DNA from 3 places in the Streptomyces shaanxiensis genome. Region 1 is predicted to be linked to each of the others. Evidence: riboswitches for the same ligand, from Rfam matches in the RefSeq annotation. Region 1 holds a riboswitch; each other region holds the start of a gene.
What was found. Region 1 has a riboswitch for cobalamin ahead of ABD932_RS42570 (cobalamin biosynthesis protein). Riboswitches for the same ligand answer to the same signal wherever they lie in the genome.

Region 2: it holds a riboswitch for cobalamin, as region 1 does, so the genes downstream of both, ABD932_RS27065 (ribonucleoside-diphosphate reductase subunit alpha) here and ABD932_RS42570 (cobalamin biosynthesis protein) in region 1, are expected to answer to the same signal.
Region 3: it holds a riboswitch for cobalamin, as region 1 does, so the genes downstream of both, ABD932_RS15125 (energy-coupling factor ABC transporter permease) here and ABD932_RS42570 (cobalamin biosynthesis protein) in region 1, are expected to answer to the same signal.

Annotation. Positions count from the first base shown of each region.
Region 1 is NZ_BAAAZY010000036.1:23,916-26,172, reverse strand. It holds gene ABD932_RS42580 (inorganic phosphate transporter) at 1-789, shown strand, start outside; gene ABD932_RS42575 (hypothetical protein) at 833-1,054, shown strand; cobalamin riboswitch at 1,162-1,307, shown strand; gene ABD932_RS42570 (cobalamin biosynthesis protein) at 1,407-2,257, shown strand, end outside.
Region 2 is NZ_BAAAZY010000012.1:894,062-896,318, forward strand. It holds gene ABD932_RS27065 (ribonucleoside-diphosphate reductase subunit alpha) at 1-1,033, opposite strand, end outside; cobalamin riboswitch at 1,159-1,313, opposite strand; gene ABD932_RS27070 (GNAT family N-acetyltransferase) at 1,366-1,872, opposite strand; gene ABD932_RS27075 (NACHT domain-containing protein) at 2,042-2,257, shown strand, end outside.
Region 3 is NZ_BAAAZY010000010.1:235,900-238,156, forward strand. It holds gene ABD932_RS15120 (energy-coupling factor ABC transporter substrate-binding protein) at 1-312, opposite strand, end outside; gene ABD932_RS15125 (energy-coupling factor ABC transporter permease) at 309-1,010, opposite strand; cobalamin riboswitch at 1,041-1,224, opposite strand; gene ABD932_RS15130 (M55 family metallopeptidase) at 1,325-2,158, shown strand; gene ABD932_RS15135 (M20/M25/M40 family metallo-hydrolase) at 2,151-2,257, shown strand, end outside.

The DNA of each region.
Region 1 (2,257 bases):
GCCGCGCTGCTGGCCACCCGCCTGACCTACAGCCTCGGCAAGAAGGCGGACGGCAACGCCTCGAAGAAGGGCTACCGCGCCGGCCAGATCGCCTCCGCCGGCCTGGTCTCCCTCGCCCACGGCACCAACGACGCGCAGAAGACGATGGGCATCATCACCCTCGCCCTGGTCGCCGGCGGCACCCTCGCCCCCGACTCCGACCCGCCCATGTGGGTCATCCTCTCCGCGGGCGTGGCCATCGCGCTCGGTACCTACCTCGGCGGCTGGCGCATCATCCGCACCATGGGCAAGGGCCTGACCGACCTCCAGCCGCAGCAGGGCTTCGCCGCCCAGACCAGCGCCGCGACGGTCATCCTGGCCTCCTCCCACCTCGGCTTCTCCCTCTCCACCACGCACTCCGTCTCCGGCGCGGTGATGGGCGCGGGCCTCGGCCGCAAGGGCGGCGTGGTCCGCTGGTCGACCGCCACCCGCATGTTCGTCGCCTGGGGCCTCACGCTCCCGGCCGCGGCCCTGGTCGGCGCACTCGCGGAGTACGTGACCGGCTTCGGCGCCTGGGGCACCGCCCTCGTCGCGGTCTTCCTGGTCACCTCCAGCGCCGCGATCTGGAAGGTCTCCCGCCGCGAGGTCGTCGACCACACGAACGTCAACGAGACCGACGAGCCGGCCGGCGTGGTGACCACCGCCATCGCCGCGGTGACCCCGCCTCCGGCGGGCACGGCGACCGAGGACCTGTCGGCCACGATTCCGGCCCCCGCCTCCGAGGCAGCGCCTTCGCAGGCCACCGTCTGACTCCCGCCCGGTTACTCGACTTATCTCCTCAGGAAGTAGAAGCATGAAGATCGACTGGGCAGCTCTCGGCTCCGTCTTCGGCGTCAGCCTCGTGGTCACCGTGGCCCTGGTGGGCCTGTTCACCCTCGGCATCGCGGGCCTGTCCCGCCAGGAGAAGGCCTCCGCGCAGGGGGGCTCGGCCGCGCTCGCGGTGACGGGGGCGTATGCGTGCTTCGCGGCGTGCGCGGCTGCCGTGGGGTACGGGATCTATCTGATCGTGGCCTGACGCACAGCGCGCGAGAACACCTGAGGTGCGGGACGGACCACCGTCCCGCACCTCACGTCTGTGTGGGCCTTCGCACACTCTCCCGTCGCAGGTCAAAGGCAAGTTGACGCCCCTTCCAACCCCATGGTGGACTGCCGGAGCCATATACGGCGGCAGGAGAGGAAGCCGGTGTGAATCCGGCGCGGTCCCGCCACTGTCACCGGGGTAGATAGCCCCGGGAGCCAGGAACTCTCGCCGCCGGTCTCGTCGTACCAGGGCGTGGACACCCTGAGTGAGGACATAACGCGATGCTCGCCTGCCGATCGACATGCAGTCTCGGACCCTCGTCTGAACCGAACGCCGGCTGACCCCGATGCGTGCCGATCGCGTCTTCGCGTACGGCGCCGCCGCCGGACTTCTCGGTGATCTGCTGCTCGGCGATCCGCGTCGCGGGCATCCGGTCGCCGCGTTCGGGCGGGCCGCAGGGGCCGTGGAGAAGGTGGCGTGGCGGGATCACCGGGGGTGGGGCGCGCTGCACACCGCCGTGTGTGCGGGGGGTGCCGTGGCGCTCGGTGCCGTCGCGCAGCGAGCCGTCCGTCCGTCCCGTACCGCCTCCGTCGCACTGACCGCCGCCGCCACCTGGGCCGTTGTCGGCGGGACCTCGCTCGCGCGCGAGGCCCGGGTCATCGGGCGTGCTCTGCAGACGGGGGACGTCGAGGGGGCCCGGGAACGGCTGCCGCATCTGTGCGGGCGGGATCCGCAGGCGCTGGACGCCGACGGGATCGCGCGGGCCGTCGTGGAGTCCGTCGCCGAGAACACCTCCGACGCGGTGGTGGGGGCGCTCGTGTGGGGCGCCGTCGGCGGGGTGCCGGGGCTGCTCGGGTTCCGGGCCGTCAACACGCTGGACGCCATGGTGGGGCACAGGTCGCCCCGGTTTCGGCGGTACGGGTGGGCTTCGGCGCGGCTCGACGACGTCGCCGGGTGGCCGGGGGCGCGGCTGACAGCCGTACTCGCGACGGTCGCCGGAGGCGATCCCCGAGGGGCGGTACGGGCCTGGCGCGCCGACGCCGCCAAGCATCCGAGCCCCAACGCAGGCCCCGTGGAGGCCTCGTTCGCGGGGGCGCTCGGGGTTCGGCTGGGCGGGACCCTGTCGTACGGCGGGCGGGTCGAGCACCGGCCCGTCCTCAACGGGGCGGGGCGCACCGTCGCCGTCCACGACATCGA
Region 2 (2,257 bases), on a different contig from region 1:
TGAACTCGTCCGGGATCCAGTGCGCGAGGTTCAGGTTGTGCGTACGCCGGGCGTCCTCACCGGTGTTGTCGCGCAGCTCCAGGAACTCCTCGATGTCGGAGTGCCAGGTCTCCAGGTAGACCGCGGCGGCACCCTTGCGCCGGCCGCCCTGGTTCACGGCGGCGACGGAGGCGTCGAGCGTCTTCAGGAACGGGACGATGCCGTTGGAGTGGCCGTTGGTGCCGCGGATCAGCGAACCGCGGCTGCGGACGCGGGAGTACGCGATGCCGATGCCGCCGGCGTGCTTCGAGAGGCGGGCGACCTGGTGGTAGCGGTCGTAGATGGAGTCCAGCTCGTCGAGCGGGGAGTCGAGGAGGTAGCAGGACGACATCTGGGGGTGCCGGGTGCCGGAGTTGAAGAGGGTGGGGGAGGAGGGGAGGTAGTCGAGGCGGCTCATGAGCCCGTAGAGCGCGGCGACTTCATCGACGGAGCGGACGGTGTCGTCCTCGGCGAGACCGGCGGCGACGCGCAGCATGAAGTGCTGGGGCGTCTCGATGACCTTGCGGGTGATCGGGTGCCGGAGCAGGTACCGGCTGTGCAGGGTGCGCAGGCCGAAGTAGCCGAAGCGGTCGTCGGCGCCGGTGTCGATCAGGGCGTCGAGGCGGGCCGCGTGGATCCGCGCGAACTCGGCGGTCCGGTCGGCGACGAGGCCCTCGCGGTGCCCGACCGCGACCGACTCGGTGAAGGACGTGACGCCCTGCGAGGCGGCCTCGGCGGCGATGGAGATGGTCAGCAACCGGGCGGCCAGCCTGCTGTAGGCGGGGTCCTCGGAGATGAGGCCGGCCGCCGCCTCGGTGGCCAGCTCGCGCAGCTCCGCCTCGTCGGCGCGGGCGGACCGGCCGCGCAGCGCGGCGGCGGCGACCCGGCCGGCGTCGGCGTCGGGGAGGTCGGCGGTCAGCTCGGTCAGGGTCCGCAGCAAGGCGGTTCCCGGGGCGTCCTCGTCGATGGCGACGGTCGGGACGGCTGAGGCCGGATCTGCTGGCGCGATGGTCACGTGGGGGCTCTCCCTCGCTCGGCACGGGGGCCTTGCGGAGGGCAGGGGGCAGCACACGAGCGCACGCGGCGTCGCGTCCACCGACCCACTCCACGAGGCCCGGACGTCAGAGCGCACCGGCCGGGTGGCCGGGCGCGCTGTCGGCAGGTCCTCGGACTGACTCCTGTGCGCGCCGTGTCCCGGGAACCGCGTCCCGGGAGCAGACATGCACAAGTACACCGTTGCGGGACAGTTCCGGATTCGCACCGGATTCCCCTGCGGCGACAGCGAGGACGAGCATACATCTTGTGCTCACCCGCCACGCCACCCCCAGATGTTGTGTCGCGCTGGTTTCAGAGCGTCAACTCATAGGTGAGAAGAGTGATGTCGGTGAGGTGCGGGATCGGATTCCAGTCCCGATCCGGTGTGCGGACGAAGCCCAGACGTTCGTAGATGCGGTGGGCGCCGTGCATGGTGCGCTGGGAGGACAGGACGATGCGTACGCAGCCCTCCGTGGCCCGTGCGCGTTCGACGCAGGCGCGTACGAGGGCCTCGCCGGCTCCGCGTCCCCGCGCCGTGTGATCGACGGCGAGCATCCGGATCTCGGCCTCGCCGGAGCGGGCTATGTCGGCCATGGGGCCGCCGGACGGGACGAAGGTGACGCCGCCCAGGAGCTTGTCGCCGTCGGTGGCCACCAGTACCTCGGCGGCGGCCGCCCGCCTTGCCACGTCCTTCAGTACGCCGAGGTACTCGTCGTGCTCGCCGAAGTCGAGGAGGCCGTCCTGGAGGTAGGCCTGGGCGGTGATCTCGCCGAGTGCCTCGTACTCGGCGGGTCTCGCCTGCCGGATCACGATGTCCATGCGGCCGAGTCTGCCGGACCGGTACGGCGGCGGCCTGGGGTTTTCGCCGAGGGCCGCCGGGTTGCGGGGAGTTCCGGGAGTGCTTCCATGGAGGTAGGTGTCGGCGCCCGCGGTCCCTCCGTTTCGAGAGCCTTCTCGGAAGGAGACGCACGATGACGAGGGTCGTCCGATGACGAGGGTCGTCCGTCACCCGCCCGGCAAGGAGCGGCCGCGCAACGCGCCGATGGCGACACTGGCTCCGAGGCGGGCGGGCAGCTGGGCCAGGCGGGGGTTCGTGGGCCACTGGCACCGGCTGACGATCCGTCTGGAGGCCCGCCGCGGCACCACCCGCCCCAGGAAATGGCGCCGCTGGATCTCCTACACCAACGTCACCCGGGCCGTCTGG
Region 3 (2,257 bases), on a different contig from region 1:
CTGGGCGAGCGCCCGCTGTTCTCCCTGCCGCCGCCCGCGGTGCAGCCCGAAGTAGTAGGCGAGGACACCGGCGCCGAGCGCTGCCTGGAGGGAGAACAGGGCCGACTCGATCTCACCCGACGGCGGCTCGTACAGCGGCGAGAACCAGGGCTCGTAGTCCGGCTTGATCTCGGTGATCGCCGTCTCCGCCTCGCCGTCGGCGCCCGTGAACGGCTCCTCCTTGTGGTCGCCGAGGCCCAGGGCCAGCGGCAGCACGGCGAGGGCGGCCACGACGAGCAGCAGCAGGACGTTGATCTTCGTGTTCTTGCTCATCGGGCCACCGCCTCGGTCTGGGTCGCGGACTGCTTCTTGGTGAGGAGCACGCCCAGCCGGGTCAGTTCCCCCTTGCTGGACTGCACCAGCAGCCGCATCACGAGCACCGTGAGCAGTCCCTCGCTGACCGCGAGCGGGATCTGGGTGATGGCGAAGATGGACCCGAACTTGCCGAGCGCGCCCAGGAATCCGCTGCTCGGGTCGGGGAAGGCGAGCGCCAGCTGGACGCTGGTGACGCAGTAGGTGGACAGGTCGGCGAGGAACGCCCCGAAGAAGACGGCGACCATCAGCGGCACGTCGTAGCGGCGCAGCAGTTTGTAGATCGCGTATCCGGCCCAGGGGCCGACGATCGCCATCGAGAAGACGTTGGCGCCGAGCGTGGTCAGACCGCCGTGCGCGAGCAGCAGCGCCTGGAAGAGCAGGGTGATGGTGCCCAGGACCGCCATGATCGGTGGCCGGAACAGGATGGCGCCGAGCCCCGTGCCGGTGGGATGCGAGCAGCTGCCGGTCACCGAGGGCAGCTTCAGCGCGGACAGGACGAAGGTGAAGGCTCCGGAGGCGCCGAGGAGCAGTGTGCTCTCCGGGTGCTCCCTGACCTCACGGGTGAGTGACCGGACTCCGTGGACTACGAACGGCGCGGACGCGACGCCCCAGGCGACCGCGTGCGCCGGCGGGAGGAAACCCTCGGCTATGTGCATGGCTCAGCAGACCCTCTCCAGCACCTCGTGGATGGTTGACGCGCCTTGGCCGGTCTCCTGGCTGACGGGTACCACCGCCCGTGCTCCGCCTTCCCGGGTCCTAGGACCCAGTGGCTGCCCGTGAGGGCTGGAGCCGGACTTCCCGATTCACAGTGGCGAGGGCCGCACCGGCATCACACCGGATTTCCCGTTCACCAAGGCGTGGTGACAGTAGTGCCCGCACAGGGTGGCTGACAAGCGCGCCTGGGGGGCGTGAAAGTGGCGTTCGTCCCCTTCATGGCGGGTTCCCTCGTCGGCGCGTAACGTGACGGAACATGAAGATCCTCATCAGCGCCGACATGGAGGGCGCCACCGGCGTGACCTGGCCGGGCGACGTGCTGCCGGGGACGCCGCAGTGGGAGCGGTGCCGGGGGATGTTCACCTCGGACGTCGACGCCGCCGTGCTGGGCTTCTTCGACGGGGGCGCCGACTCCGTCCTCATCAACGAGGCCCACTGGAGCATGCGCAATCTGCTGCTCGAACGGCTCGACGAGCGGGCCGAGATGCTCACCGGCCGGCACAAGGCGCTGTCCATGGTCGAGGGCGTGCAGCACGGCGACGTGGACGGCATCGCCTTCGTCGGTTACCACGCGGGCGCCGGGATGGAGGGTGTCCTCGCGCACACCTACCTCGCGAACCAGATCACAGGGGTGTGGCTGAACGACGTACGGGCGAGCGAGGGGCTGCTGAACGCGCACGTCGTCGCCGAGTACGGCGTCCCCGTCGTCCTCGTCACCGGCGACGACGTGGCCTGCGAGGACGCGCTCGGGTACGCGCCCGAGGCGCTGAAGGTCGCCGTCAAGGACCATGTGTCGCGGTACGCGGCCGTGTGCCGAACGCCGGCCAGGACCGCCGCCGACATCCGTGCCGCGGCCAAGGAGGCGGCCGCGCTGGCGGTCCGTCAGCAGCCGGTGAGCGCCGGTCCGTTCACCGTGGCCGTCGAGTTCGACGCCGAGCATCTCGCGATGGCCGCCACCGTGGTCCCCGGCGTCGACCGGATCGGGGAGCGAAAGGTGGCGTACACCAGCGAGCGCATGTACGAGGGAATCCGTACCTTCAAGGCGGTCACCACGATCGTCTCGGCCGCGGTGGAGGAGCAGTATGGCTGACGGGCAGGCGCTGGACGAGGTCGTGACGTTCACCTCCGACCTCATCCGCATCGACACCACCAACCGGGGTGGCGGTGACTGCCGGGAGCGCCCCGCCGC